DNA from 2 places in the Geodermatophilus sp. SYSU D00663 genome. Region 2 is predicted to be linked to the other one. Evidence: predicted binding sites of a transcription regulator. Region 2 holds the regulator's gene; the other holds the start of a gene.
What was found. The regulator LexA, encoded in region 2, represses DNA repair genes until DNA is damaged. The targets are predictions, from matches to a motif close to TCGAACANNTGTTCGA.

Region 1 (15,311 bases), on a different contig from region 2:
GTCGGCGACGATCGGCGTGGCCAGGAAGATCGACGAGTAGGCGCCCGCCGCGAGACCGACGAACAGCACCAGCGCGAGGTCCTTGAGCGTGCCGACGCCGAGCAGGCCCGCCCCGACGAACAGCAGCCCGGCCACCGGCAGCAGCGCGATCACCGAGGTGTTGATCGAGCGCATGAGGGTCTGGTTGACCGCGAGGTTGGCCGCCTCGCCCCAGGTCATGCGCGCGCTCTGCGCCAGGCCGCGGGTGTTCTCGTCGACCTTGTCGAAGACGACGACGGTGTCGTAGAGGGAGAACCCGAGGATGGTCAGCAGGCCGATGATCGTCGACGGCGTGACCTCGAAGCCGACGAGCGAGTAGACGCCCGCGGTGACCACGAGGTCGTGCAGCAGCGCGGCGATGGCGCCGACGGCCATCTTCGGCTGGAACCGGATGGCCAGGAACGCGATGACCGCGGCGAGGAACACCGCCAGCGCGATGAGCGCCTGGTCGGTGATGTCCTGGCCCCACTCGGCGCTCACCGACTCGGGGCTGACGGCGCCCGCGTCGACGCCGGCGGCGTCCGCCACCGCCTCGACGACCGCCCGCTCGCCCTCGTTGTCCAGCGCGCCGGTGCGCAGCAGGATCTCGTCGCCGCCGACCACCTGCGCCGAGGCGACGTCGGCGCCGGCGTCGGTGGCGGCCTCGCGCACCTGCTCCAGCTGGTCCGTGCCGCCGGGCAGCCGGAAGCTGTTGCCGCCGGCGAAGTCGATGCCGAAGTTGAAGCCGCGGAACACCATCGAGGCGATGCAGACCAGCACGATCACCGCGGTGACCTTGTAGATGAGCCGGCTGCGGCCGACGACGTCGAGGCCGGCCTCGCCGTTGTAGAGGCGGTGCGCCAGGGAGGCCCGCCGTCCGGGGCGGCGGGCCGCGCTGCCCTCCGCCGGCAGGCCGGCGTCGGCGAGCGCGGCGTCGTCGGCGGCCGCGGCGGCGTCCTCGGCCGCCGCCGCGCCGGCCGCGCGGGCCTCGTCGGCCTCGGTGCCCACCGGCACCGGGGTGTCCTGCCCCGTGTCGTCCCTGCGGCCGGTCATGCCCTGCTCCTGTCCTGCGACGCGCGGGCACCCGACCCGGCGCCGACCAGTTCGCGCTCCGCGCGCACGGCCGGGGCGGCCGAGCGCAGGGACCGGTCGACCTGGCCGAGGCCCGAGAACCGGCTCGAGCCGAACGACCGGAACCGGGCGAGCACGGCCATCAGCGGGTGGGTGAAGAGGAAGACGACGACCAGGTCCAGGACCGTGGACAGGCCGAGGGTGAAAGCGAAGCCCTTCACGTCGCCGATGGCCAGCCAGTAGAGGATGGCCGCGGCGAGGAAGCTGACCGCGTCGGCCGAGAGGATCGTGCGGCGGGCGCGGACCCAGGCGCGCGGCACCGCCGAGCGCAGCGTCCGGCCCTCGCGGATCTCGTCCTTGAGGCGCTCGAAGTAGACGACGAACGAGTCCGCCGTGATGCCGATCGAGACGATGAACCCGGCGATGCCGGCGAGGCTCAGCGTGAACCCGATCTCCCGGCCCAGCAGCACGAGGCTGGCGTAGACCACGACCGCCGACAGCAGCAGGCTGACGATCATGACCAGGCCCAGCAGCCGGTAGTAGACCAGCGCGTAGACGAACACCAGCGCGATGCCGATGGCGCCGGCGATGAGCCCCGCCTTGAGCTGCTCGGCGCCGAGCTCGGTGGAGATCGACTGGGCGGTGGCCTGCTCGAAGGTCAGCGGCAGCGCGCCGTAGCGCAGCTGGTTGGCCAGCTCCTCGGCGCCGGCCTGGTCGAACGAGCCGGTGATCGTCGTCTGGCCGTTGATGGCGCCCTGGATGGTGGGCGCGGAGACGACCCGGCCGTCGAGGGTGAAGGCGACGTTGGTGCCGACGTTGGCGGCGGTGTACTCCGCCCAGGTGGCGCGGCCCTCGGAGTTGAAGTCCAGCAGCACGACCCACTCGCCGGTGGTCTGCTGCGTGCCGGCGCTGGCGTCGGCGATCTCGGTGCCCTCGATGATCGTCGGGCCGAGCAGGTACTTCTGCGTGCCGTCCTCGCTGCACGCGGCGACGTAGTCGTCGGGGCGGGCGACCTCGCTGGTGGTGTCCTCGGGGGCGCAGGTCAGCGTCGCGTACTGCGCCGCGGCCTCCTCCTGGGTCACCGCGGGCCGGTCCGGGTCGAGCGCGGGGTCGCTCACCGCGCCGTCGCTCGGGGTGGCGGAGTCCGTCGTCGCGGCGTCGGTCGGGGTGGCCGCGTCGGTCGGCGCCGCGCTGTCGGTGGGTGCCGCGGAGTCCGTCGGCGTGGCGCCGTCGGTCGGCGTCGCGGAGTCGCTCGGCGTCGCGCCGTCGGTGCTCTCGGCGGGCGCGGCCGCCTCGGGGCCGGTGACCACCGGGCGGAAGCGCAGCTGGGCGGTCTGGCCGAGCTCGCGGGCCTGCTCGCCGTCGTCGCCGGGCACCGAGATGACGATGTTGGCCTCGCCCTCGGTGACCACCTCGGCCTCGGCCACGCCGAGGCCGTTGACCCGCTGCTCGATGATCTGGCGGGCGAGCTCGAGGTCCTCGGGTGCCGGCGCCTGCCCGTCGGGCGTGCGCGCGGTCAGCGTGACCGTGGTCCCGCCGCGCAGGTCCAGGCCGAGCTGGGGGGTGCGGTCGGAGCCGGTGAGGAAGATCAGGCCGTACATGACGGCCACGATCAGGACCAGCGCGCCGAAGTAGCGGCGTGCCGGCAGGGCGCGGTTGGCCACGGGTCCTCCGTCAGAGGGTCTTGCCGGTGGAGCCGTCGCCCGGCCGGTCGTCCCGGGGCGTGGTCTCGTCCGGGGCGGGCTCGACCACGGTCTCCCCCGACACCACCGGGCCGGGCACCTCGCCGGCCACCGGGCGGACCTGGAGGACCGCCTGCCGGGCGTAGGTCACGACGACGCCCGGGGCGATCTGGACCTGGATGGTGGCCGGGTCGTCGAGACCGGCCACCGTGCCGTACACGCCGCCGGCCATGGTGACCGGCACGCCGATCGCCAGCGCCGACTGGGTCTGGGTCTGCTGGCGCTTGCGGGCCCGCGCGGGGAGCACGACCAGCGCCACGAACGCCAGGACGAGCAGGAGCAGGGGGAACAGTTCCACGACGGGAGTGCCTCTCTACCGCGTCGGCTGCACGCGGTCGGTGCGGCCCGGGTCGGGACCGCTCGGGTACGTCGGTCGTGGCGCGCGGGGCACCGTCCGCGCCGACACGGGATCGCACGGCCGGGACCGGTCGGCCCGGGGAGGGCCGAGTTGCGCGCCAGCGCCGATGAGTCTAGGCGTCGAAGAGCGGTTCCGACGACGCGCCCGGGTCACGCGGGACGGCTGTGACACCCCCGAGGGGGATGCCGCCGCGCGGCACCGGGTGGCCGAGGTGCCGCCAGGCCGCCTCGGTGGCCACCCGCCCGCGGGGGGTGCGGGCGAGCAGGCCGGCGCGGACGAGGAAGGGCTCGCACACCTCCTCGACGGTGGTGGGCTCCTCCCCCACCGCGACCGCCAGCGTGGAGACGCCGACCGGGCCGCCGGAGAAGCGCACGACCAGCGCCTCGAGCACCGCCCGGTCCAGCCGGTCCAGCCCCAGGTCGTCGACGTCGTAGAGCGCCAGCGCGGCCTGCGCCACGGCACGGGTGACCCGGCCGTCGGCCTCGACCTCGGCGTAGTCGCGCACCCGGCGCAGCAGCCGGTTGGCGATGCGCGGCGTCCCGCGGGAGCGGCCGGCGATCTCGGCCGAGCCGTCGTCGGTGAGCTCGACGCCGAGCAGGTCGGCGCTGCGGGCGAGCACCTGCTGCAGCTCGGCCGGCTCGTAGAACTCCATCTGCCCGACGAAGCCGAACCGGTCGCGCAGCGGCCCGGTCAGCAGCCCGGCACGGGTGGTCGCGCCGACCAGGGTGAACGGGTTGATCTCCAGCGGGATCGCGGTGGCGCCGGGCCCCTTGCCGACGACGACGTCGACCCGGAAGTCCTCCATCGCCATGTACAGCAGTTCCTCGGCGGGCCGCGCGATGCGGTGGATCTCGTCGATGAACAGCACGTCGCCGGGGCCGAGGTTGGACAGCATCGCGGCGAGGTCGCCGGAGCGCTCGATCGCCGGGCCGCTGGTGATCTTGACCGAGGTGCCGAGCTCCGAGCCGATGATCAGCGCGAGGCTGGTCTTGCCGAGCCCGGGCGGGCCGGACAGCAGCACGTGGTCCGGCGGGCGGCCCCGGCGCTTGGCGCCCTCGAGGACCAGCGCGAGCTGGCGGGCGACCTTGGGCTGGCCGATGAAGTCGGTGAGCGAGTGCGGCCGCAGCGCGGACTCGACCACCCGCTCCTCGTCCCCGGCCTGCGGGGAGACGGCGAAGTCGCGGCTGATGCCGGACTCCACCTCGCCGGTCAGCGACCGGTCGAACGGGGCGCTCACGACCGGCCCAGCAGCTGCAGCGCCTGGCGCAGCAGCAGCGCGACGTCGACCCGGCCGGTGCCGGCGAGCTGCTCGTCGGCGACCGGGGCGAGGGCGGTGAGCGCGGTGTCCGCCTCCTTGGTGGACCAGCCGAGCCCGACCAGGGCCGAGGACAGCTGGTCGCGCCAGGGCGCCACCGGGGTGACCGGCGCGAGGCCGGCCGGGGCGGGGCCGTCCAGCTGGGTGTCGGTGGTGGTGGCGCCGAGCCGGTCGCGCAGCTCGAGGATCAGCCGCTCGGCGCCCTTCTTGCCGATGCCGGGCACCTGCATGAGCGCCTTGACGTCGGCCGTGGACACCGCGCGGCGGACCTCGCGCGGCGGGTGGATGGCCAGCACCGCCTGCGCCAGCCGCGGGCCGACGCCGTTGGCGGTCTGCAGCAGCTCGAACAGCTGCCGCTCGTCGTCGTCGGCGAAGCCGTAGAGGGTGAGGGAGTCCTCGCGCACGACCAGGCTGGTGGCCAGGCGGGCGTCCTCCCCCACCGCGAGCCGGGCGATGGTGCCGGGCGTGCATTGCACGGCCAGGCCGATGCCGCCGACCTCGACGACCGCGCCCTCGGGGCCGACCGCGGCGACCCGGCCGCTCACCGAGGCGATCACCGGGACACCCCCCGCCAGCGCGGCAGCGTCCGCTGCACCACCGGCGCGCCGATGCCGCCGGCGATCGCCGCGACCCGCAGCCGGTCCTGGGCCGGGCCGCGCCACACGTGGCAGACCGCCAGCGCCAGCGCGTCGGCGGCGTCGGCCGGCTTGGGGGCCGACGTCAGCCCCAGCACCCGGGTGACCATGAGGGTGACCTGCTCCTTGTCCGCGCGGCCGTTGCCGGAGATGGCCGCCTTGACCTCGCTGGGCGTGTGCCAGGCGACCGGCCGGTCTGCCTGCGCCGCGGCCAGCGCCGCGACCCCGGCCGCCTGCGCGGTCCCGGTGGCGGTGCCCTTGTTGTTCTGGGTGAAGACCCGCTCGATGGCCACGACGTCGGGCCGGTGCTCGCGCAGCAGCGCGGTGACCTGGGTGTGCAGCTCCAGCAGCCGCAGCTCCAGGTCCAGGTCCGCGGAGCTGCGGATCACGCCGACGCCCACGGCGGCCGGGCGCGCGCCGGGACGGCCGTCGACCACACCCCAGCCGCACCGGGTCAGCCCCGGGTCGATGCCGAGCACCCGCATGCCCGCTCCCCCTCTCACCGAACGCGTGTTCGACCGCAACCGTAACCGTCCCCGACGACGGCCCCGGGACGCAACACGCGGCACGGTCCGGGGAGCGACACGCGGGCGCTCAGCCGACCCCGGCGGCCACCAGCAGCGCCGCGCCCGGGTCCGGCCACCTGGGTGGAGCCGCCGGTGTCGACCTCCAGCGGCAGGGCGGCGGGCGGGCTCCGGCGCGGCGGACCGTCACCGCGGCGCCCGGGGTGGGCGGCGCGACCCCGCCGAGCCCACCCGCGTCCGCCGGGCGCCGCGGGAGGCGGCGCGTCGCCCCGTGCCGGGACCGGCGGACCGGATCGGGCCGCTGCCGGTGTGGTGTCCGGGGCGGCCGGTGCGCCGGTGGCGCCTCAGCCGACCTTCTCGAGCACCTCGTCGGAGACGTCGTAGTTGGCGTAGACGTTCTGGACGTCGTCGAGGTCCTCGAGCGCGTCGATGAGGCGGAACACCTTGCCGGCGCCCTCCTCGTCGAGCTCGACGGTGACGCTGGGCACGAACCCGGCCTCGGCCGAGTCGTAGTCGATGCCGGCGTCCTGCAGCGCGGTGCGGACGGCGACCAGGTCACCGGGCTCGCAGACGACCTCGAAGGTGTCGCCGAGGTCGCGGACCTCCTCGGCGCCGGCGTCGAGGACCGCCATGAGGACGGTGTCCTCGTCGACGCCCCCGGCCTGCGGGACGACGATGACGCCCTTGCGCGTGAACAGGTAGGACACCGAGCCGGGGTCAGCCATAGAGCCGCCGTTGCGGGTCATCGCGGTGCGCACCTCGGAGGCCGACCGGTTGCGGTTGTCGGTGAGGCACTCGACGAGCACCGCGACGCCGCCGGAGGCGTAGCCCTCGTAGGTGATCGACTGGTACTCGACGCCACCGGCCTCGGCGCCCGAGCCGCGCTTGACCGCGCGGTCGATGTTGTCGTTGGGGACCGAGGACTTCTTCGCCTTCTGGATGGCGTCGTAGAGCGTCGGGTTGCCCGCCGGGTCACCGCCACCGGTCCGGGCGGCGACCTCGATGTTCTTGATCAGCTTGGCGAACAGCTTGCCGCGCTTGGCGTCGATCGCGGCCTTCTTGTGCTTGGTGGTCGCCCACTTGGAATGGCCGCTCACGACTGTCCTCCCTCGTCCCGGCGCCCGGCACCGGCGCCCGGACGCACCGGTCGATCCTACCGGCGGCGCGCCGGTGCCCGTTCCCGCCTCAGGAGCCGGCCGCCCGCCGCGAACTCCAGGCCAGCAACCCCTCCAGCGGTCCGCGACCCAGCCGGGAGCGCCACGCCGACGCCAGCAGCAGGGCGGTCAGGCTGAAGCGCGCCCACAGCCCCCAGTCCCGCCCGTACTCGACGTCGAGCACGGCGATGGCGACGATCTGGGCGGTGTAGACCGACAGCGCCAGCGCACCCACCGAGGCGACCGGGTGGGTCAGCCGCGGCAGCAGGTCGGCGACGACCAGGCACACCCCGAGGACCGCGACGGCGACCCCGCCGGACCCGATCACCTCGAACGGCGTGCTGCTGTGCGGCTCGGCGCCGGCGAACCAGGCCGGGTCCCAGCCGCCGGCGGCGCCGAAGCCCTCCTCGATCCCGGCCGGCCGCTCCCCCGGCGCGAACGCCCGGGTGGCCAGCCGGCCGCCGAGGTAGCCGAGCACCGCCGTGACCGCCCCGCCGGCGACCAGGCACGCGCGCACCCGGGCGGCGCCGAGGTCCAGCCGCCCCACCGCGAGCCCCACGAGCACGAAGGCGAGCCACACCGCCGCCGGGTAGTAGCCGGTGAACAGCAGGAAGGCGAACGCGCCGTCCTCCTCGCCCTGCCCGGTCGCGTACCGCCCGGCCGCGAGCGTGAGCGGCGGCCCGGCCAGGGCGACGACGGCCGCGGCGGCCAGCAGCCGCGCCGGGGACCAGCGCAGGAACGGCAGCGCGAGCACGAACAGGACCGCGTAGACGCCGAGGATGATCGCGACGAAGGTGTCCAGCAGCTCCAGGACGCCGCCGATCGCGAACACCCAGGCGGCGCGGACGAGGACCCGGCTCCGGGCCCGCGCGAGCTCGTCGTCCGCGGGCGGGGTGCGCCCCCCGGACAGCAGCGCGATGGACACCCCGGCCAGCGTGGCGAACAGGATCGACGAGCGACCGTCGACCACCGCGCGCCAGGTGGCCGGGTCCCAGCCGAGGTCGCCGGTGTCGCCGAGGTGCGCACCGAACATGCCGAGGACGGCGAGCCCGCGGGCGAGGTCGACACCGCGCAGCCGCCGGCCCGCCGGCCGCTCCCGCACCGGGCCCGCGGCAGGACGCGCGTCCCCGGCCTCGTCCTGTCCCGTCGTCATGCGGTCGTCCGCCGCGGGCGCTCAGGCGCGGGGCGTCCCGGCGCCGGTCGGGACGGCGTCCAGGCCGTCCTCGACGTCGAAGAAGCGCGGCAGCGGCCGGTCGGCGTGCAGCCGCAGCAGCCGGGGCAGCCGGCGCTGCCGCAGCAGCGCGGTGTCCCGGACGGCGTCGTTGTAGAAGCGCCGGGCCAGGGCCATGCGGGCCTCGGCCTCGGCCAGCTCGGCGAGCAGCTCCGCGGGGACCCCCGGCAGCTCCGCCGGGAGGGCGCGCAGCTCCCGGCCCAGGGTGTTCTCGGCCAGCTCCCGGTCGCCGGCCGGGGTCCGGCGCGCCTCGTAGGCGGCGGTCTTCAGCCGGGACGCGCGGTCCTCACCGAGCGCGGCGCTGTACCCGGAGGACAGGTCCTCGGCCAGGGCGGCGCGGGCGCGCAGCCGGTCCTCGAGCACCGTCCGCGCGCGGGCGACCCGGGCCTCCAGCCGCCGCAGCCGGGTGAGCGTCCAGGCGGTCCAGGCCAGGAGGAGGACGACGACGACCGCGGCGACGAGCAACCAGGCGGCGGGCGTCACGTCGGCCAACGCTAGCGGCGGACGCGCCTCAGCAGGGAGGGGAACACCCCGTCGGTGGCTCCCGTCACCTCCGGCCACGCCTCGTCGTCGCCGGCCGTGACCTCCCCTGCGCCGGGGAGCACCACGGTCTCGTAGACGGCGAGCACCCGGCGGGCCACCACCTGCCAGTCGTAGCCCGCGGCCACCTCGCTCCCGGTAGCCGACAGCGCCGCGCGCCGGGCGGGGTCGGCGAGCAGGTCCGACAGCGCCCGGGCCAGCGCCGCGCCGTCCCCGCGGCGCACCAGCACCCCGGCCGCGCCGTCCTCGAGCACCCGCGCGAACGCGTCGAGGTCGCTGGCCACGATCGGCGCACCCGCGGCCATGGCCTCGATGAGCACCACGCCGAAGGACTCCCCGAGCAGGTTGGGCGCGCAGTAGACGTCCACCGAGCGCAGGAACGCCGCCTTGTCGGCCTCGGGGAGCTCGCCGAGCAGGGCCACGTGCGGGCGCAGGTCCTCCCCCACCGCGTCCCGCAGGGCGTCGGGGTCGCCGCGGCCGGCCACCAGCAGCCGGGCGCCGGGGTGCTCGCGGACGACCGTCCGCATCGCCTCCAGCAGCACCGGCAGGCCCTTGCGCGGCTCGTCGTAGCGGCCGAGGAACCCGATCGTCGGCCCGTCGACGCCGCGCGCGGCCCCGGGCAGTGTCGGCCCCTCGGCGAAGAACCCCACGTGGACGCCGTTGGGGATGATCACCGCGTCGCCGCCGAGGTGCTCGACCTGCACGCGCCGGGCGAAGTCGGAGACGGCGATCCGGCCGGTGATCCTCTCCAGCCACGGGCGCACGACCGGGCCCCAGGCGGCCAGCCACTTCGACCGCACGGTGGCGGCGTGGAAGGTGGCCACGATCGGGCCGGTGGCGATCATGCAGACCAGCAGGCCGATCGACGGTGGCGCCGGGTCGTGCACGTGGACGACGTCGAAGTGGCCCTCGCGCAGCCAGCGGCGCACCCGCGCCGCGGACACCGGCCCGAACTGCACGCTGGCCATCGAGCCGTTGTACGGGATCGGCACGGTGCGCCCGGCCCAGGTGAGCCAGGGGTCGGTGAGCGACTCCTCGTGCTCGGCCGGGGTGAGCACCTCGACGTGGTGGCCGAGCCCGCGCAGCGTCTCGGCGAGGTCGCGCACGTGGTACTGGACGCCCCCGGGCACGTCCCACTGGTAGGGGCAGACCAGGCCGATCCGCATCAGCGACGCTCCCCCGCCGGCGGGTCGGGCGGCACGTCGGCCCAGACGCGCCCGAGCACGTGCCAGTCCTCCGGCTGCCGCGCGATGTCGGCGGTGAACGCGTCGGCCACGCCCTGCATCGCCGTCGCCACCCGGTCCCTCAGCCGGGTCCCGCCGTCGAGCGGCACCTCCTCGCCGACCTGCAGCACCCACCCGCGCTCGCTGAACCGGCAGGTGACCGGGTGCAGCGAGGCGCCGGTCTGCGCGGCCAGCAGCGCGGGCCCGCCGGGCATGGTGGCCGGCCGGCCGAAGAACTCCACGGGGACGCCGCCGGAGCCGAGGTCGCGGTCGACCAGCAGGCACACCGAGCGCCCGGCCTCCAGCCACTCGCGCAGCACCGCCGAGCTCGGCCGCTCCCCGCCCGTCAGGGGCACCACCCGCATGCCGAGGGTCTCCCGGTAGGCGAGGAACCGCTCGTACAGCGACTCCGGCCGCAGCCGCTCGGCGACGGTCATGAACGGCTCGCCGAGCCAGTCGAGGAACCACACCCCGGCCGCGTCCCAGTTGCCGCTGTGCGGCAGCGCCAGGATCACCGGCCGGCCCTGCGCACGGGCGCGGGCGAGGTGGTCGATCCCGGGGACGACGGTGTCGCGCAGCACCCGCGCGGTGCCCAGGCGGGGCAGCCGGAAGGCCTCCTGCCAGTAGCGGGCGTAGGAGCGCAGCGCGCGGGCGGTGAGCGCGTCGAGCTCGTCCTCGGCGAGTTTGCCGCCGGTGGCCACGCGCAGGTTGGCCCGCAGCTGTCGGGTGCCCCGGCCCTCGCGGCCGGCGGCGAAGCGGGCCACCGCGTCGAACGCGCCGCGGGCCACCGGCTCGGGCAGCCACTGCACCGCCTGCCAGCCCGCGGCGTAGCCGAGGTCCGTGGCCCGCGCGGCCGCCCGCGCCCGGAGGCCGCTCACGGGGCCGGCGCCGACGGCGTCAGCGACTTCCCCCGGGCGCCGCGGTGGACGGCGGCCACCCGCTGCGCGACGGTCACCGCGCCGCCCACCACCAGCAGCCACAGCCCCACGTCGACGGCGTACGGCAGGCCCAGGCCGGTCAGGCCGGTGCCGGTGAGCACCAGGATCAGCCGCTCGGTGCGCTCGACCAGGCCGACGTCGCACGGGATGCCGACGCCCTCGGCCCGCGCCTTGATGTAGCTGGTCAGCACGCCGAGGACGAGCCCCACCATCGCCAGCAGCGCGAGCAGCCGGTCGTCGCCCTCGCCGGTGTACCACCACACCAGCGCCCCGAAGACGGCGGCGTCGACGGCGCGGTCGCAGGTCGAGTCCAGCACCGCGCCGAACGCCGACCCGCCGCCGCGGGCCCGCGCGAGCGCGCCGTCGAGCATGTCGAGCAGGACGAACAGCGTGACGGTGAACGCGCCCCAGAACAGGACGCCGTGGGCCACGAGCGCCACCGCCGCGACGATCGCGCCGACGGTCCCGGTGACCGTGATCGCGTCCGGCGTCACCCCCGCCCGCGCCAGCCGGGTGACCACCGGCGCCCAGAACCGGCCGACGGCCGCCCGGGCGCCCGACCCCAGCACGGTCAGTCCCCCGTCTGCGCGGACGGGGCCGACGACGCAGCCCCCGGCCAGGCCGCGGCCAGCAGCGTGCGGGTCTCGGCCAGCACCTGCGGCAGCACCCGGGTGAGGCCGATGACCGGCATGAAGTTCGTGTCGCCGCCCCAGCGCGGCACCGCGTGCTGGTGCAGGTGGTCGGCGATCCCGGCCCCCGCCACCGACCCCTGGTTCATCCCGATGTTGAAACCGTGTGCTCCGGTCACCTGCCGCACCACCCGCATCGCCGTCTGCGTGAACGCGCCCAGCTCGGCGACCTCGGCCTCGGTCAGGTCGGTGTAGTCGGGCACGTGCCGGTAAGGGACCACCATGAGGTGCCCGGCGTTGTAGGGGTAGAGGTTCAGCACCGCGAACACGGTCGCGCCGCGCGCCACCACCAGCCCCTGCTCGTCCGGCATCGCCGGGATGAGGCAGAACGGGCAGTCGTGCTCGCCGGTCGGCTTGCCCGATCCCCGGATGTACGCCATCCGGTAGGGCGTCCACAGGTGCTCGAAGACGGCGGCCGGCCCGCCGTCGTCGGCGGAGACGGGGACCGTGAAGCCGTCGGGCCCCACGGTCACCGCGACTCCAGCGGCGCGTCCGCCGTCGGGTCGGCGTTGTGCCGCGCGGCCACCCAGGCGACGACGGCGTCGACGGCCTCGTCGACCGGCACGCCGTTGCGCTGGCTGCCGTCGCGGTAGCGGAAGGAGACCGCACCCGCGTCGGCGTCGGTGGCCCCGGCGATCAGCACGAAGGGCACCTTCTGCTTGCTGGCGTTGCGGATCTTCTTCTGCATGCGGTCGTCGGAGTCGTCGACCTCGACCCGGATGCCGCGGGCGCGCAGCTTCAGCGCGACGTCGGTCAGGTACCCGACCTGGTCGTCGGTGACCGGGATGCCGACCACCTGCACCGGCGCCAGCCACGCGGGGAACGCGCCGGCGTAGTGCTCGGTGAGGACGGCGAAGAAGCGCTCGATCGAGCCGAACAGCGCGCGGTGCAGCATCACCGGCCGCTGGCGGGACCCGTCGGCGGCGGTGTACTCCAGGCCGAACCGCTCGGGCAGGTTGAAGTCGACCTGGATGGTCGACATCTGCCAGCTGCGGCCGATGGCGTCGCGGGCCTGCACGGAGATCTTCGGGCCGTAGAACGCCGCGCCGCCCGGGTCGGGGACGAGCTCGAGGCCGGAGTCCAGCGCCGCCTGCCGCAGCGCCTCGGTGGCGACCTCCCAGCTCTCGTCCGACCCCACGGACTTGTCCGGGTTGCGGGTGGACAGCTCGAGGTAGAAGTCGCTCAGGCCGTAGTCGGCGAGCAGGCCGAGCACGAAGTCGAGCAGCCCGCGCAGCTCCCCGGCCATCTGCTCGGGGGTGCAGTAGATGTGGGCGTCGTCCTGGGTGAAGCCGCGGGCGCGGGTGAGCCCGTGGATGACGCCGGACTTCTCGTACCGGTAGACGGTGCCGAACTCGAACAGCCGCAGCGGCAGCTCGCGGTAGGAGCGGCCGCGGGCCCCGAACACCAGGTTGTGCATCGGGCAGTTCATCGGCTTGAGGTAGTAGTCCTGCCCCTGCCGGCGGACGGTGCCGTCGGCGTCGCGCTCCTCGTCGAGCTGCATGGGCGGGTACATGCCCTCGGCGTACCAGTCGAGGTGGCCGGAGATCTCGAACAGCCGGCCCTTGGTGATGTGCGGGGTGTTGACGAAGGAGTAGCCACCCTCCTCGTGCCGCCGGCGGCTGTAGGCCTCCAGCTCCCGCCGGACGACGCCGCCCTTCGGGTGGAACACCGCCAGGCCCGACCCGATCTCGTCGGGGAAGCTGAACAGGTCCAGCTCGGCGCCGAGGCGGCGGTGGTCGCGGCGCTCGGCCTCGGCGACCTGCTCCAGGTACGCCTTGTGCGCCTCGCGGCTCTCCCACGCGGTGCCGTAGACCCGCTGCAGCTGCGGGTTCTTCTCGCTGCCCCGCCAGTAGGCGGCGGCCGAGCGGGTGAGGCTGAACGCCGGGATGTTCGAGGTGCGCGGCAGGTGCGGGCCGCGGCACAGGTCGGTCCACAGCCGCTCGCCGGTGCGCGGGTCGAGGTTGTCGTACATGGTCAGCTGCGCGCCGCCGACCTCGACGGAGGCGCCGTCATCGGAGGACGCAGCCTCGCCGCCCTTCAGGCCGATCAGCTCGAGCTTGTACGGCTCGTGCGCGAGCTCCGCGCGGGCGTCGTCGTCGCTGATCTCCCGGCGGGCGAAGCGCTGCCCGGCCTTGACGATCTGCTGCATGCGCTTCTCCAGCGCCTGCAGGTCCTCCGGGGTGAACGGCTTCTCGGGGTCGAAGTCGTAGTAGAAGCCGTTCTCGACCGGCGGGCCGATGCCCAGCCGGGTGCCGGGGAACAGGTCCTGCACGGCCTGGGCGAGCACGTGCGCGGTCGAGTGCCGGATGACCGCCCGGCCCTCGGGGCTGGCCGCGACGACGGGCTCGACCTCGGCGTCGGCGTCGGGGGCCCAGGCGAGGTCGCGCAGGTCGCCGGTGGCCAGGTCGCGGACGACGACGGCGCCGTCGGGGCCCTTGAGCGCGACCCCGGCCTCCTTGAGCGCCTGCTCGGCCGTCGTCCCGGCCGGCACCCGGATCGGGGTGGTTGCGGCAGGGGGAAGCGCGGCGGACACGGGGGCTCCTGGGGGGTCGCGAGGTGCTCGGACGGCGCCCGGCCGGAGGCGGACGCGCACCGGCCAGCCTAACGAGCGTCCGCGCCGGCCCCGGGGACCCGACTACGCGGGGAGGACCTCGTCGCCGACCGTGACCGTCCCCGGTTCGGCCACCTCGGCGTAGACGCCCAGGCAGTGCTTCGGCAGCCGCGTGACCTGCAGCACGGCCGAGCCCAGCCGCAGCCGGCGGCCCACCCAGGTCCGCTCGTCGTCGGCGGGCAGGTCGAGGAGCAGGTTGGCCCGCGGGTCCTCGGCGCCGCAGCCGTCCGGGACGACGCCGGCCGCGGCCCGGTCCAGCGCCTGGCGGGAGACCAGGTGCACCGCCGCGGCGCCCTCGGGGCGGCCGGTCAGCGGCTCGAGCCGCACCGGCCGGCCCAGCGCCGCGGCGACGGCGGCGGCGTCGAGGTCGGGGGAACCGGTGGGGACGACGCCGGCGAGTCCCGGGGCGTCCTTGCCGCGCAGCACCCGCCCGTCGAGGTCGACGACGGCCGACTCGCGGTCCCCCGCCAGCCCGGCGGGGCCGACCTCGGCCTGCTGCAGCGGCGTCCCGGCGCACCCGCGGACGGGGTAGACCGAGATGCCGACGACCGTCCCCGCGCTCACGCGGGCCAGGCTAGGCGGACCGGGCGGCGACGACACCGCGGCGGCGCAGCCGGCGCAGCTGGGACTCCAGGTACGGCCGGGCCCGGCGCTGCCCGCCGCGGACGGCGATCGCCTCGGCCAGCCCGGTCAGGACGCGGGCCAGCCGCTGCTCGTCGGCGGGCCAGCCGCGGCGCAGGCACTCCTCCAGCCACTCGACCGGTGCGGTGTGCCCGCGCTCGCCGTTGCACCGCCGGCAGGCGGCCACCTCGTTCTCCAGCCACGACGGGCCGCCCTTGACCCGCGGCACGACGTGCTCGGTGGTGGGGGGGACGTGCCCGGTGAGCGCGCGGCCGCACCAGATGCAGGTGGGTCCGTCGCGCTCCACGGCCGCGTCCAGCCGGGCGACCCTGTCCAGTGCCCTCCGGTCCGGTGCCATCGCCCCCATGGTGCGCCCGATCCGGGCGGAGGCGGCGGGTGCGCCCGGTCCCGGTGCGCCCGGTCCCGGTGCGCCCGGTCCCGGTGCGCCCGGTCCCCGTGCGCTCAGTCCCGGCGGCCGCGCCCGGCCACCCGCGGGGGCCGCGGCAGCAGCGCCGCCGTCAGGGCGGCCTGCCGGCGCCGGCGGACCGCCCGCCGGAACCGCTCGTGGCCGGGGCCGGCACCGGGCGGGTACGCCGACCACACGAGGTCGCCCGCCGCGGCGCCGTCGTCGCCGGCGCGGT
Region 2 (15,311 bases):
CCGCGCTGGGCGTCGAGGGCGGCGAAGTGCGCGCCGCGGCGGCGGCCGAAGGCGTCCCGGGCGGCCGCGAAGCGCGACCACAGCGCCTCGTCGGTCTTCCGGTCGATTCCGCGGATGGTCTTCCACTCCTCGACGATCGCCTTGAGCCGGTCGCCGGCGGCCTTCCACGACGTCGACTCCGCGGCGATCTGCTCCGCCTCGGCGGCCAGCGCCTCCTTGCGGGCGACCTGCGCGGCGCGGGCGGCGGCCTTCTCGGCGCGCGACTCGGCGGCGGCGGAGTCGGCGGTGTCGACCATCGCGCGGGCGCGGGCGGCCAGCCCGTCGAGGTCGCCGACGGCGGTGGCCGCGGGGATGGTGTCGGCCAGCGCCTGCGCCTTGGCCTTGATCTCGTTCGGGTTGCCGGTGTGCGCCTTCAGCCGGGCCTCGAGCAGCCCGACCTCGGTCGCCAGGTCGTCGTAGCGGCGGGCGAAGTGCGCCAGGCCCGCGGCCGGGTCGCCGGCCTGCCAGGAGCCGACCGCGCGCTCGCCGTCGGCGGTGCGCACGTAGACGGTCCCGTCCTCGTCGACCCGGCCCCACTGCGCGGGGTCCGACGCCGCCTCGGCGGCCGGCGCGGTCACCACCCCGGCGGGCGGCGCGGCCTCGGGGGTGACGGCCTCGTCGGTGGCGGTCTCGGCGGCGGTCTCGGCGGCGGGGGTCTCGGCGGCGGGGGTCTCGGCCTCGGGAGCGCTCCCGCCCGCCGCCGGGTCGGCCAGCGCCGCCGCGTCGGGGGTGGGCGCGGCGGGCGTCCCGGCCTCCGGGGTGACCGCGTCGGGACCCGCCGTCTCGGGCGTGGGGACCTGCTGCGACCCGTCTCCGGGGTTCGTCGTGCTCGACACGCACCGCAGTGTCCCACGCCGCATCGGCGAGACTGCTCCGGTGAGCAGCAGTCCCGCCGCAGCCGTCCCGGTCGCGTTCTGCCCGTGCCCGCCGCTGCTGCTCCCCGAGGTCGCCGGACGGGCCGCCGCGGACACCGCCGCGCTGCGTGCCGCGTGCACCGACGCGGTCGCCGCGCTGGTGGCGGCCGCACCGGGCCCGGTGGTCGTCGTCGGCCCCGACGCGGAGGGCCGGCACGGCCCGGGCGACGCCGGGGACCTGCGCGGGTTCGGCGTGGACGTCGAGGTGCCGCTGGACGGGGAGGTGCGGCCCGGCGGCCGGCGGTTGCCGCTGTCGCTGACCGTCGGCGCGTGGCTGCTGCGCCGCGCCGGACACCCCGGCCCGCGCGTCGGCGTCGGCCCCGGCGACCTCGCCGCCGCCGTCGCGGAGCTGCCCGGTGCCGGCCTGCTGGTCATGGGCGACGGCTCCGCGCGCCGCAGCGAGAAGGCGCCCGGCCACCTCGACCCCGCCGCCGCGCCCTTCGACGCCGCCGTCGCCGCGGCGCTGGCCGCCGGGGACGCCGCCGCGCTCGCCGCGCTGGACCCGGCCGAGGGGGAACGGCTGCTGGCGGCCGGCGTGCCGGCCTGGCGGGCGGCCGGCGCGCTGCTGGCCGGCCGGGACGTCGCCGCCGAGCTGCGCTTCGACGACGCCCCGTTCGGCGTGGGCTACCTCGTGGCGTCCTGGACGGCCGCCGGGACCACACCGTGACGCCGCCCGTCGTCGCCGTCGTGGGGCCGACGGCGACCGGCAAGACCGCGCTCGCGGTGACGCTGGCGCAGCGGCTCGGCGGCGAGGTGGTCAACGCCGACTCGATGCAGCTCTACCGCGGCATGGACATCGGCACCGCCAAGCCCGACCTCGCCGAGCGGCAGGGCGTGCCGCACCACCTGCTCGACGTCTGGTCCGTGCGGCAGGCGGCGTCGGTGGCCGAGTACGCGCGGCTGGCGCGGGCGGAGGTGGACCGGCTGCGGGCGCGCGGGGTGCTGCCGCTGCTGGTCGGCGGGTCGGGGCTGTACGTGCGCGCCGTCCTCGACGACCTCGACATCCCCGGCACCGACCCCGCCGTGCGGGCCCGGCTGCAGGCGGAGCTGGAGGAGTCCGGCCCCGCCGCGCTGCACGCCCGGCTGGCCGCGGTCGACCCCGCCGCCGCGGCGGCGGTCCTGCCGTCGAACGGGAGGCGGATCGTGCGCGCGCTGGAGGTCGTGGAGATCACCGGCCGGCCGTTCCGCGCGACGCTGCCCGAGCCGCGGCCGCACTACCCGGCGGTGGTCGTCGGCCTGGACCGCGAGCCCGCCGAGCTCGACGAGCGGGTCGCCGCCCGGGTGGACCGGATGTGGGCCGCCGGGTTCGTCGCCGAGGTCGAGGCACTGGTGGCCGAGGGCCTGCGCGAGGGTCCCACCGCCTCCCGGGCGCTGGGCTACGCGCAGGTCCTCGCCCAGCTCGACGGCGCGCTCACGCCCGCCGAGGCGCGCGAGCGGACGGTGGGCACCACCCGCCGCTTCGTCCGCCGGCAGCGCTCCTGGTTCCGCCGGGACGCGGCGATGACGTGGTTCGACGCCGCCCGCCCCGACCTCGCCGACGCCGTCGGGACGCTGCTCGCCGGCCGTACGATCGGGCGGTGAGCGACCGGTTCCTCCTCGGGCACGGCACCGAGAACGACTTCGTCGTCCTGCCCGACCCCGACGGGGACCGCTGGCCCGAGGACCGCCTCGACGCCGCCCTCGTGCAGCGGCTGTGCGAGCGCCGCGCCGGCCTCGGCGGCGACGGCGTCCTGCGGGTCGTGCGCAGCCGGCACGTGCCCGACGCGGCCGCCGTCCTCGGCGACGCCCTCGACGCCTGCGAGTGGTTCATGGACCACCGCAACGCCGACGGCTCGCACGCGGAGATGTGCGGCAACGGCATCCGGCTGTTCCTGCACGCGCTGGTCACCGAGGGCCTGCTCGACCGCGCCGCCTGCGCCGACGGCGTGCTGGTCGGCACCCGGGGCGGCCCGCGGCGGGTCGGCGCGGGCGCCGACGGCACCTACTGGGTCGACATGGGCCCGGCCCGGCCGTTCGGCCGCGGCGAGGCCACCGTCGGCGGCCAGGCGTTCCCCGGTCAGGCGGTGTCGATGGGCAACCCCCACCTGGTCTGCCTGACCGACGCCGACCTCGACGCCCTGGACCTCGGCCGGCAGCCGGGCTTCGACACCGGCCTGTTCCCCGAGGGCGTCAACGTCGAGTTCGTGCGGGTGCTCGCGAGCCCGGCCGAGGGCGCCGACGCGCACGTGCGGCTGCGGGTGCACGAGCGCGGGGTGGGGGAGACCCGCTCCTGCGGCACCGGCGCCTGCGCCACGGCGTACGCGGCGCTGGCGGCCGGCGCGGACGACGCCGCGGTGCGCGGCACCGTCGTCGTCGACGTCCCCGGCGGCCGGCTCACGGTGGACGTCTCCCCGGAGACGACGGTGCTGCGCGGTCCCGCCGTCGTCGTCGCCTCCGGCGAGCTGACCCGGGAGTGGCTCGGCGCCTGACTAGGGGTTGTCCGGGGTGTCGGCGCGGGTCTCGGGCTCGTCGGTCGGCGCCTCGGGCTTGTCGCCGGGGCCCACGTTGCCGGTGCCGCGCGGCTTGCCGGCCCCGGTGTCCTGGTCGGCGCCGCCGAAGGGGTTGCGCGGCACCTCGAGGCCGACGGGGTCGCGGCCGGGGTCGTCGGTGCCGGCGTCGCTGCTGGTGCTCACGGGAGTTCCTCCTCGGCTGTGGTGTCCGTCCCGCCCTACCCGCCTCCCGGCGGGATGCACCTGACCCGTTCCGGTGTTGTAGGGGGCGTATGACGACTGCAGAGACGACAACCCAGGTGACCGGCGTGGCCTCGCGTGTCACGCTGGACGTGATGACGACCGCCCCCGAGAGCACCCCGCTCGACGACGACACGCTCGCCGAGACCCGTCCCGCGCCGGCCGGCCAGTGGGACGAGGACGACGACACCACCGGCTCCTACGCCCTGGAGGCCCGTGGCGCGCTGCGCCGCGTCGCCGGGCTGTCCACCGAGCTCGCCGACGTCACCGAGGTCGAGTACCGGCAGCTGCGCCTCGAGCGCGTGGTGCTCGTCGGTGTGTGGACCGAGGGCACCCAGGCCGACGCCGACCGCTCGCTGGCCGAGCTCGCCGCCCTGGCTGAGACCGCGGGCTCCCAGGTCCTCGAGGCGGTGAGCCAGCGGCGGGACAAGCCCGACGCCGGCACCTACGTGGGCTCGGGCAAGGCCAACGAGATCCGCGACATCGTGGCCGCGACCGGCGCCGACACCGTGATCTGCGACGGCGAGCTGACCCCCGGCCAGCTCAACGCGCTGGAGAAGATCCTCAAGGTCAAGGTGGTCGACCGGACCGCGCTGATCCTCGACATCTTCGCCCAGCACGCCACCAGCCGGGAGGGCAAGGCCCAGGTCGAGCTGGCGCAGATGCAGTACATGCTGCCGCGCCTGCGCGGGTGGGGTGAGTCGATGTCCCGGCAGGCCGGTGGGCGTGTCGCCGGCGGTGGCGGCATCGGTACCCGCGGCCCCGGTGAGACCAAGATCGAGACCGACCGGCGGCGGATCCGGTCCCGGATGAGCAAGCTGCGCCGGGAGATCACCGGCATGGTCACCGCCCGGGTCACCCAGCGGCAGTCCCGCAGCCGCAACGCCGTCCCGAGCGTGGCGATCGCCGGGTACACCAACGCCGGCAAGTCCAGCCTGCTCAACCGGCTGACCGGCGCGGGCGTGCTCGTGGAGAACGCGCTGTTCGCCACGCTGGACCCGACGGTGCGCCGCGCCATGACGCCCGACGGCCGCGAGTTCACGCTCACCGACACCGTCGGCTTCGTGCGGCACCTGCCGCACCAGCTCGTCGACGCCTTCCGCTCCACGCTGGAGGAGGTGGCCGGCGCCGACCTGCTGCTGCACGTCGTCGACGGCTCCGACCCCGACCCGCTCGGCCAGATCGACGCGGTGCACGTGGTGCTGCGGGAGATCGACGCCGCGGCGGTGCCCGAGCTGATCGTCGTCAACAAGGTCGACGCCATGACCGAGGACGACGTGCTGACCCTGCGCCGGGCGCTGCCCGGTGCCGTCTGGGTCTCCGCGCGCACCGGTGAGGGCCTCGAGCAGCTGCGCGAGGTCGTGGCCGCCCGGCTGCCGCACCCGGACGTCGAGGTCGAGGTGCTCGTGCCCTACGACCGCGGCGACCTGGTCGCCCGCGTGCACCGCGACGGCGAGGTGCTCAGCGAGGAGCACGAGGCTGCCGGCACCCGGCTGACCGCCCGCGTCGACGGCGGGCTGGCCGCCGCGCTCGAGCGGTTCGCCGTCCCGGTCGGCTGACCGCCACTGCACCCAGGGCCGCCCGGGTGCCCGGCTCCGCGCCGGGTGCCCGGGCGGCTCGCCGTTCCGGCCCGCCGAGGTCACGGACGGGTCACGGCCCGGTACCGTGATCCGGTGACCAGCGGCGTGGTGCGGCGCACTCCCGGCGCGCCGGCCGGGCGCCCGGAGCGGGCCGCCCGGCCGCCCGCCGTGGTGGGTGCCGGGCGCCCGCCGTGGTGGCTGCTGGTCGTCGCGTTCGCGGTCACCGTCGGGGTGACCGTCGACCTGCTCAGCCGCGGGGTGCTCGAGCGGCTGGACCTCGAGGTCTCCGAGGTGGTCAGCGCCTGGGACCTGCGGAACTCCCCGGCCTACTGGCCGGTCTGGGCGGTCACCCAGATCGGCGGCCGCGGGACGATCCTCATCGTGCTCGCCGCCCTGGTCGGCTGGCTGTGCCTGCGGGAACGGACGCTGCTGCCGCTGGTGCGGGTGGTCACGGCGCTGGCGCTGCTCACCGTCGTCGTCTACGCGTTCAAGTTCGGCACCGGCCGCACCGCGCCCGCCTATCCCGGCTCCTTCTTCCACCGCGACGGCGCCAGCTACCCCTCCGGGCACGTGGCCAACGCCGTGCTCATGTGGGGCGTGGCGCGCTGGCAGGCGGTCGAGTACGGGCTCGGGCCGCGGGTGCAGCGCACGCTGTGGTGGCTGGCCGTCGTCGGGCCGGTGGCCACCGGGATCGCGATGGTCTCGCTGGACTTCCACTGGGTCACCGACGCCGTGGTGGGCGCGGCCGTCGGGCTGCTGCTGCTGGGCGTGGTTCACGCACTCGACGCGCTGGTGCTGTCACGCTGGGCGAGTGCCCGAGCCGGCCGCCCGTCCGCGTAGCGCCGCCCGGCGGGCACCGGCCGTCCTGCTGACCGCGGGCCTGCTCGCCCTCCCGGCGGCCCCGGCCGCCGCCGAGGAGCCGGCCGCCCCGTCGGTCCGCTGCCAGGTGACCGACCCGCGGCTGGCCGAGCTCTCCGGCCTCGTCGACGTCGGCGACCGGATGCTCGCCGTGGTCGACGGCGGAGACCAGGTGGCGGTGTACGTGCTCGACGACGCGTGCCAGGTGGTCGACGTGACCACCGCGCCCGTGGACCCCTACGACCCCGAGGACCTCGGCGTCGGTCCCGACGGCACCGTGTGGCTGGCCGACACCGGCGACAACACCACGGTCCGGACGACGGTCGCGCTCGTCGCGCAGCGCCCCGACGGCGGGACGGCGCTGTACCGGCTGACCTATCCCGACGGCCCGCACGACGCCGAGGCGCTGCTGCTGGCCCCCGACGGCACCCCGTACGTGGTGACCAAGGAGGTGCTCGGGGCCAGCCACGTCTACCGGCCCGCCGCTCCGCTGGTCGACGGCGGCACGGTCGCGCTGGCCGACGTCGGCACGGTCGCGTTCACGCTCACCGGCACGCCGGGCGGGCCCGTGGGCCGGGCCGGTCAGCTGCTGGTCACCGGCGGGGCGGTCGCCCGCGATGGCAGCCGCATCGCGCTGCGCACGTACACCGACGCCTACGTCTGGCCGCTGACCGGTGCCGACGTCCCGGGGGCGCTGGCCGGCGAGCCGGTGCGGATCGCGCTGCCCGAGGCGCCGCAGGGGGAGGCGGTGTCGTTCACCGCGGACGGCCGCGCGCTGCTGGTGGCGGGCGAGGGCGTGCCCGGGGACGTCACCGCGGTACCGGTCCCGGCGGGGTCCGCGCCGCCCGCGCCGGCAGGGTCCGACGCCGCCGACGTCTCACCGTCGGCGCTGCTCGGCGGGGACTCCACGGGCCTCTCGCCGGTGACCGCGGGCGTGGCCGCCGCCGTCGTCGCGACCGCGCTGGTGTGGATCGGCGGGCGGCTGCGCCGCCGCCGGTCCGGTGGTCCGCCCGCCGGCGCCTGAGCTCCGGCGCCGGCGGGGGACCTGCGGCTCAGACCCGCCGCAGGACCGTGACGACGCGGCCGAGGACGGTGGCCTCGTCGCCGGGGATCGGCTCGTAGGCCGGGTTGTGCGGCAGCAGCCAGACGTGCCCGTCGCGGCGCTTGTAGGTCTTCACGGTGGCCTCGCCGTCGAGCATCGCGGCGACGATCTCGCCGTTCTCGGCGGTGGGCTGCTGGCGGACGACCACCCAGTCGCCGTCGCAGATGGCCGCGTCGACCATCGAGTCACCGGCGACGCGCAGCATGAACAGCGTGCCCTCGCCGACGAGCTCGCGGGGCAGCGGGAAGACGTCCTCGACGGCCTGCTCGGCGAGCACCGGGCCACCGGCCGCGATCCGCCCGACCAGCGGCACGTAGGTCGGGGCGGCCGAGCCGTCGGCGGCCGCGGCGGGTGCCGCCGGGGCGGCCTCGCCCGGGGTCTCGCCGGGCAGCCGCACGTCGAGCGCGCGGGGCCGGTTGGGGTCGCGCCGCAGCCAGCCCTTCTTCTGCAGCACCGACAGCTGGTGGGCGACCGACGACGCCGACGACAGGCCGACCGCCTCGCCGATCTCGCGGACCGAGGGCGGGTAGCCCCGCCGCTCGATCGAGTCGCGGATGACCTCGAGGACCCGGCGCTGGCGCTGGGTCAGGCCGTCGCCGGCCTCACCGCGGTCGGGGAACGTGCGCACGGCGCCCGTGCCGTCCGCGCCGGCGCCGCGCTCCGCGGCCGGACGGCGGGTCGCCGTGCCGCCGCCCCGGGTGCCCTGGCCGGTCCCGCTCGTGCCCGCCACGTCTCCTCCTCGCCGGCCGCGTCCCCGCGGCCCGTCCGTCGCCCTCCCGGCCCGGGGCCGGTCGGCGGGCGGTGCGCCCGCACGGACCGTAGCGCGCCGGCGCCGCAGGTTCAAACGTGTGTTCGAAGGACACGCCGCGCCGCTCTCGCACTCGTCGGACCCGTGCGGTAGACATCCGGACAGACGTTCGATCGAACACGCGTTCGATGCGGTCGACCTGATCAGGAGGAGCGGTCATGGGCAGCGTGCGGCAGGCAGTGCTCGAGTTCGACGCGGCGGTCCGGGTCCCGTGGCGGCCGCCGCTCCGCGGGGAGGGCGTGACCGCGCCCGGCGGCGCGCGCCGGCCCGCGTCCCCGGGTGGCGCCGACCGGCCGGCGCAGCGCGCCGCCCTGCCGGGCTCCGGTCCCCGCGTCACCGGGCACCTGCGGCCGGTGCCCGACCGTCCCGCCACGGCTCCCGCGCGCACCGCCGGCCCGGCCGCCGAGGGGCCGCGCACCCGCCGCGACCCGGCCCGCCCGAGCGGGCGGCCGGTGCGCTCGGAGCCCGCCCGGGCCGGCGTCCGCGCGCGGTGCGCACCGGCCCCGGCGCCGGTGCGGCTGACCCGCCGCGGGCGCCGCCTGGTCACCGTGCTGGTCCTCGCCGCCGGTGTCGGCGGCGCCGCCCTCGGCCGCGAGTTCCTCGCCCCCGACGACGGCCTGCGCCTGGCCGGCGAGAGCAGTGTCGTGGTCGGGAGCGGTGACACGGTGTGGTCGATCGCCGCGGAGGTCGCCGGCGCCGGCCAGGACGTGCGCGCGGTGGTCGACGCGATCCAGGCACTCAACGACCTGGAGGGGGCGGCCGTCGTCCCCGGGCAGGTGCTGCGCCTGCCCTAGGTGCTCCGCCCGGCGTCGTCGTCACGAGAAGTGACGAGAGCGCGCCGGTGACTTCGTCAACCATCCGGGCCCGGTCGTTCACGGTCCGGAGTCATCAGGGCACCTACGGTCAGGAGCGTGTCAGCAGCCGTGAACAGCAGTGCAGCGGTGACCTTCCGCTCCCCGCAGGACGTCGAGGTCCTCGTGGACGGCGCCTGGGTGCCGGGCGCCATGCTCGGCTGGCGGCACGACGCGACCGGCGGCTGCGAGGCCCGGGTCCGGCTGCGCGACGCCGGGGTGGCCGTCGGGGAGCAGGAGGCCTGGGTGGACCTGGCCGCCGTCCGGCTGCCCGAGCGGCACCTGACGCTGGCGTCCGGCCGCGCCGACGGTGCCGCTGACGCCACGGGGACGGTCGTGATGCCGGCCGTCGGCCCGCGCGCCGTCGTCCCGGGGGCGCGCCCCGCGCGCCGGGGCGTCCGCCGGCACGGTGGCGACGTCACCGCCGAGCAGCCCGCCGTCGTCCCGTCCGCCGTGGGCCGGCACCGCGCGCCCGGCGGCTCGGGCCGGCACCGCGCGGCGACCGCCGAGATGCCGGTCGTCACCTGCCCGGCCCCGGCCGGCGGTGCGGTCGCCGACGAGCCGGACATGCTGACCCGCCCGATCCGGCTCGGTGACCTGGTGCCCCACCCCCGCGGCGGTCGTCCCGCCGTCCGCCCCACCGCCTGACCCGTCGCCGGGGGCGTGTCCCGGCGGCCCCTCCGCACACCTCCACCGGCGTCCCGGGGAGGCGCCTGCGCGCCCTCCGGGTGCCCGCCCGCGTCCCGCCGGCGGCGGCCGGATACACCCGCACGACCCCTCCCGCGCGCCGACACGCGCGGCACCCCGGCGTGTCGTGTGACGGGAGGGAGCCCTGCTCGCGCCTGGTCACCACGGGGTCACGGCCGGATCTCGGTGGAAGAGACACGCGGGTTCTCGTCTTGCAGATGTAGTGGAGCGCGGCCTACTGTCCCCCTACATCTAGTAGTTGCACCGATGGAAGTCCTCCACAGGCCGTCCTCAGGACCTCCACGGGGTGTCCACCGGATGTCCCCAGAGGGGTCCACAGACAGACGCAGGCGGGCGGGTCCGGCAGGACCGGACGAGCCCGCCGGCACGAGCCGCCCGAGCCGGGTCCCCGGCCGGGCGGGTCTTCCGCGGAGGGAGGTGAACCGCAGTGCGCTGCCCGTTCTGCCACAACCCCGACAGCCGCGTGATCGACTCGCGCGAGGCCGACGAGGGGGCCACCACCCGTCGCCGCCGCTCGTGCCCGGCCTGCGGCCGCCGGTTCACCACCGTCGAGGAGGCGGTGCTCGCCGTCGTCAAGCGCAGCGGGGTGAGCGAGCCGTTCAACCGGACCAAGGTCGTCGCCGGCGTGCGGCGTGCCTGCCAGGGCCGGCCGGTCGACGAGGACCAGCTCCAGCAGCTGGCCCAGCAGGTCGAGGACGCCATCCGCGCCAGCGGCGTGGCCGAGGTCCCCAGCCACGAGGTGGGGCTGGCCATCCTGCAGCCGCTGCGCGAGCTCGACGAGGTCGCCTATCTGCGCTTCGCCAGCGTCTACCGCGCCTTCACCTCGGTCGAGGACTTCGAGAAGGAGATCACCGAGCTGCGGGCCCGCCACCACCGCGGCGGCACCCCGCCGCTGCCCGGGCTGCAGATCGAGCCGCCGGCGCCGCGCCGCCGGGGCTCCGCCCGCACCCCCTCCACCGCCCGCGACGGCTGACCGCCGCCCGCGCGACCAGACGTGCGCCGGCAGCGTCGCCGGCCCTCTCAGCACCACCGGAACCGTCAGCAGGACCAGATAGGAACAGGGTGGCTCTCTTCCCCAGCCGCCCGCACCACTCACCGAGGGAGAGCTCGTGACCGAGATCGAGGACCGCCCGGCAGGCCGTACGCGCCGGGCCGCCAAGGCGCCGACCAGGGGGAAGGGCCTGAAGGTCAAGCGGGTCTACACGACCGCCGGCGTCCACCCGTACGACGAGGTGACGTGGGAGCGTCGCGACGTCGTCATGACCAACTGGCGTGACGGCTCGATCAACTTCGAGCAGCGCGGCGTCGAGTTCCCCGCCGAGTGGAGCATCAACGCCACCAACATCGTCACCACGAAGTACTTCCGCGGCGCCGTCGGCACCCCGCAGCGGGAGACCAGCCTGCGTCAGCTCATCGACCGGGTGGTGCTCACCTACGGCGCGGCCGGTCGCGAGCACGGCTACTTCGCCACCGAGGGCGACGCGGAGGTCTTCGAGCACGAGCTGACCTGGATGCTGCTGCACCAGGTGTTCAGCTTCAACAGCCCCGTGTGGTTCAACGTCGGCACGAGCGCGCCGCAGCAGGTCAGCGCCTGCTTCATCCTCGCCGTCGACGACACGATGGACTCGATCCTCAACTGGTACCGGGAGGAGGGGCTGATCTTCAAGGGCGGCTCCGGCGCCGGCCTGAACCTCTCCCGCATCCGCTCGTCCAAGGAGCTGCTGTCCTCCGGCGGCACCGCCTCCGGCCCGGTCAGCTTCATGCGCGGCGCCGACGCCTCCGCCGGGACCATCAAGTCCGGTGGCGCCACCCGGCGCGCGGCCAAGATGGTCGTCCTCGACATCGACCACCCCGACATCGAGGAGTTCATCGAGACCAAGGCGCGCGAGGAGGACAAGATCCGCGCGCTGCGGGACGCCGGGTACGACATGGACCTCGGCGGCAAGGACATCACCAGCGTCCAGTACCAGAACGCCAACAACTCGGTCCGGGTCTCCGACGAGTTCATGCGCGCGGTGGAGGACGGCACCGACTTCGGCCTGCGCGCCCGCCTCGACGGCTCGGTCATCGAGGAGGTCGACGCCCGGGGGCTGTTCCGCAAGGTCACCCAGGCCGCCTGGGAGTGCGCCGACCCCGGCATCCAGTACGACGACACCATCAACGACTGGCACACCAACCCCGAGACGGGCCGGATCAACGCGTCCAACCCCTGCTCGGAGTACATGAGCCTGGACAACAGCTCGTGCAACCTGGCGTCCCTGAACCTCATGAAGTTCCTCAAGGACGACGGGACGTTCGACGCCAAGACCTTCGTCAAGGCCGTCGAGCTGGTCATCACGGCGATGGACATCTCGATCTGCTTCGCCGACTTCCCGACCGAGCCGATCGGTGAGACCACCCGCGCCTACCGGCAGCTGGGCATCGGCTACGCCAACCTCGGCGCGCTGCTGATGGCCACCGGCCACGCCTACGACTCGCGCGGCGGCCAGACCCTGGCCGCGGCCATCACCTCGCTGATGACCGGCACCGCCTACCGCCGCTCGGCCGAGCTGGCCGGCATCGTCGGCGCGTACGAGGGCTTCGCCCGCAACGCCGACGCGCACGCCCGGGTGATGCGCAAGCACGCCGCCGCCAACGACGCCATCCGCCCGGTCGGCGCCGACGACGCCGACGTGCTGCGGGCCGCCACCGCCCAGTGGCAGGAGTGCCTGGAGATCGGCGCGGACAACGGCTGGCGCAACGCGCAGGCCTCGGTCCTCGCCCCCACCGGGACCATCGGCTTCATGATGGACTGCGACACGACCGGCATCGAGCCGGACTTCTCGCTGGTCAAGTACAAGAAGCTGGTCGGCGGCGGGTCCATGCAGATCGTCAACCAGACGGTCCCGCGGGCGCTGAAGAGCCTCGGCTACCAGGACGAGCAGGTCGAGGCGATCGTCGAGTACATCGCCGAGCACGGCCACGTCGTCGACGCCCCGAGCCTGCGCCCGGAGCACTACGAGGTGTTCGACTGCGCCATGGGCGAGCGGGCCATCTCCCCGATGGGCCACGTCCGCATGATGGCCGCGGTGCAGCCGTTCATCTCCGGCGCGATCAGCAAGACGGTCAACATGCCGGAGACGGCGACCGTCGAGGACGTCGAGAACATCTACTTCCAGGGCTGGAAGCTCGGCCTCAAGGCACTGGCGATCTACCGCGACAACTGCAAGGTCGGCCAGCCGCTGTCCGACGCCAAGGCCAAGAAGACCACTGCCGACGGTGGGGCCAAGGCCGAGGTGGAGGCCGCCCCGGTCGCCGCGACGTCGCACCCGGTCCGCCGCCGGCTGCCGAAGAAGCGGCAGAGCATGACGACGTCGTTCAGCGTCGCCGGCGCCGAGGGCTACATGACCGCCGGGATGTACGAGGACGGCAGCCTCGGCGAGGTGTTCCTCAAGCTCGGCAAGCAGGGCTCGACCCTGGCCGGTGTCATGGACGCCTTCTCGATCGGCATCTCGATCGCGCTGCAGCACGGTGTGCCGCTGGAGACCTACATCCAGAAGTTCACCAACATGCGCTTCGAGCCGGCCGGCATGACCGACGACCCGGACATCCGGATCGCCCAGTCGGTGATGGACTACATCTTCCGTCGCCTGGCACTGGACCACCTGCCGGTCGAGACGCGCGCGACCCTCGGCATCTTCACCGCCGAGGAGCGGGCGGCGCAGGTGTCGGGCACCTACGGCGGCTCCGCCTCGACGGCGGAGGTCGTCGAGGAGGAGGTCGACGTCGAGGCGCTGCGCGGCTCGGTGCCGACCGAGGCGCCCGCCAAGCCGGAGCCGGCCGCCGAGAAGCCGGTGAAGGAGGCCCACTCCTCGGCCGAGCTGCTCGAGCTGGTCACGGGCAACGTCACCGACGCGCCGCTGTGCATGACCTGCGGCACGAAGATGCGTCCCGCCGGCAGCTGCTACGTCTGCGAGGGCTGCGGCTCCACCAGCGGCTGCAGCTGACCTGACCGGTCAGCGACGTCCTGCACCGGCGGCAGGACGTCGCTGACCGATGACCGACCCGTCCACCGGCCCGGTCCCCTCGCGGGGCCGGGCCGGTGGCGTTCCGTGGGCCCGAGGAACGGTGGGAGCGACGTGGACCGGGTGCTCCGTCCCGCTCGGCTGAGAAGGCGAGCGGGCCGGAGGCTCCGCACGGGCACCACCCACCGCACGGCAGGTCTCCGGCATGACCAGGCGGCGCGCTGGGCCAGCCACGGGTCACCACACGCCGGGACCCGCCGGTCGACCGGGGATCCGGGGGAACGCGCACGGGTGTCCGGCCGCGGATCACGTGCGACGGTGCTCCATCGCTTCCCAGCGGTCACGGACCACCGGAGGCGATCTCGAGTCCGCAGGGAGTCGCCATGCCGCTCGACCATGCTGTCCTCACCCGCCTGGCCCGGTCCGTCGCCGGTGAGGTGCTGCAACCGGCCGACCCCGGGTTCGCCGCGGCACGGGCCGGGGCCGTCTGGAACGGCGCCATCACGCGCCAGCCGGCGCTGATCGTGCGGCCTACGTCGGCCGAGGAGGTCGCGCGGACCCTCGCTGTCGTGCGCGAGGAGGGGGTGGACCTGACCGTGCGCGGTGGCGGCCACAGCGGAGCCGGGAACGCCGTGGCCGAGGACGCCGTCATGATCGACCTGTCCCGGATCGCCGGCGTCCGGGTGGATGCGGAGGCCCACCGGGTGCACGTGGGAGGCGGCGCGACGTTGGCCGCCGTCGACGCCGCGACCGCGCCGCTCGGACTGGCCGTGGCCGGCGGCACGGTCAGCCACACGGGCGTCTCCGGCCTCACGCTGAGCGGCGGACTGGGCTGGTTGACGTCCCAGCAGGGGCTGGCGTGCGACAACCTGGTGGCCGCCACCCTGGTCACCGCCGACGGGCGCACCGTGACCGCCTCCGAGGACACGGAACCCGAGCTGTTCTGGGCACTGCGCGGCGCCGGCACCAACTTCGGGATCGTGACCGAGCTCGTGTTCGCCCCGCACGAGCTCAACCCCTTGGCGAACGTGGGCATGTTCTTCTGGCGACCGGACGACGCCCTCGAGCCGCTGCGCTTCCTCCGTGAGTACCTGTTCGACCTCCCGGCCGGGATCACCGGTGCCGTGGTCGGGATGTCCGCGCCGCCCGAGCCGTTCGTGCCCGAGGAGCACCGCGGCGAGCGTGGCGTCGCGGTGCTGGTCGCGGGCTGGGGCAGCGCCGAGGAGCACGCCGCGGCGATCCGGCCGCTGCGGGAGCGCGACCCGCTGTTCGAGATGGTCACCCCGATCCCGCACGTGGCGCTGCAGCAGATGCTCGATGACGCCAACCCGTGGGGCATCCGCGCCTACGACAAGGGGCTGAACCTCGACCGGCTGAGCGACGATGCGCTCGCGGTCATCCTGGAGCGGCTCCCCCTCATGCGCTCGCCGCTCTCCTACGTGCCGATGTTCCCGCTCACCGGCCGGTACAGCGAGATCTCCGACGACGCGACGGCGTGGGGCAGCCCCCGACGTCCGCACTGGGCGCTGGCTCTCCTCGCCATGGCCCCCGACGACGAGTCCTATGCGGCCGACCGCGCCTGGGTCCGCGACCTCTGGAACGCCTTGCGCCCCTACGCCCCCGACGACGGGACGTACCTGAACTTCGAGGCCGACACCGACGACCGGCGGGTGCGAGCCTCCTACGGGGAGCGCAAGTACCGCCGCCTCGCCGAGCTC

Region 1: the regulator LexA is predicted to act here: its motif matches at 5,642-5,657, upstream of ruvC (crossover junction endodeoxyribonuclease RuvC).

The regions. Positions count from the first base shown of each region.
Region 1 is NZ_JBJGZT010000013.1:44,738-60,048, reverse strand. Features, by position in the region: gene secF (protein translocase subunit SecF) at 1-1,071, opposite strand, end outside; gene secD (protein translocase subunit SecD) at 1,068-2,753, opposite strand; gene ACI79Z_RS12050 (preprotein translocase subunit YajC) at 2,764-3,129, opposite strand; gene ruvB (Holliday junction branch migration DNA helicase RuvB) at 3,302-4,426, opposite strand; gene ruvA (Holliday junction branch migration protein RuvA) at 4,423-5,061, opposite strand; gene ruvC (crossover junction endodeoxyribonuclease RuvC) at 5,058-5,624, opposite strand; gene ACI79Z_RS12030 (YebC/PmpR family DNA-binding transcriptional regulator) at 6,008-6,760, opposite strand; gene ACI79Z_RS12025 (heparan-alpha-glucosaminide N-acetyltransferase domain-containing protein) at 6,849-7,970, opposite strand; gene ACI79Z_RS12020 (hypothetical protein) at 7,992-8,531, opposite strand; gene ACI79Z_RS12015 (glycosyltransferase family 4 protein) at 8,543-9,754, opposite strand; gene ACI79Z_RS12010 (phosphatidylinositol mannoside acyltransferase) at 9,754-10,689, opposite strand; gene pgsA (phosphatidylinositol phosphate synthase) at 10,686-11,318, opposite strand; gene ACI79Z_RS12000 (HIT family protein) at 11,321-11,911, opposite strand; gene thrS (threonine--tRNA ligase) at 11,908-13,971, opposite strand; gene ACI79Z_RS11990 (MOSC N-terminal beta barrel domain-containing protein) at 14,074-14,613, opposite strand; gene ACI79Z_RS11985 (HNH endonuclease) at 14,624-15,028, opposite strand; gene ACI79Z_RS11980 (hypothetical protein) at 15,133-15,311, opposite strand, start outside.
Region 2 is NZ_JBJGZT010000028.1:732-16,042, forward strand. Features, by position in the region: gene ACI79Z_RS18875 (DUF349 domain-containing protein) at 1-875, opposite strand, end outside; gene ACI79Z_RS18880 (hypothetical protein) at 916-1,620, shown strand; gene miaA (tRNA (adenosine(37)-N6)-dimethylallyltransferase MiaA) at 1,617-2,534, shown strand; gene dapF (diaminopimelate epimerase) at 2,531-3,421, shown strand; gene ACI79Z_RS18895 (hypothetical protein) at 3,422-3,625, opposite strand; gene hflX (GTPase HflX) at 3,751-5,241, shown strand; gene ACI79Z_RS18905 (phosphatase PAP2 family protein) at 5,356-6,102, shown strand; gene ACI79Z_RS18910 (hypothetical protein) at 6,074-7,144, shown strand; gene lexA (transcriptional repressor LexA) at 7,173-7,952, opposite strand; gene ACI79Z_RS18920 (LysM peptidoglycan-binding domain-containing protein) at 8,189-8,824, shown strand; gene ACI79Z_RS18925 (hypothetical protein) at 8,942-9,529, shown strand; gene nrdR (transcriptional regulator NrdR) at 10,017-10,562, shown strand; gene ACI79Z_RS18935 (vitamin B12-dependent ribonucleotide reductase) at 10,699-13,575, shown strand; gene ACI79Z_RS18940 (FAD-binding oxidoreductase) at 13,977-15,311, shown strand, end outside.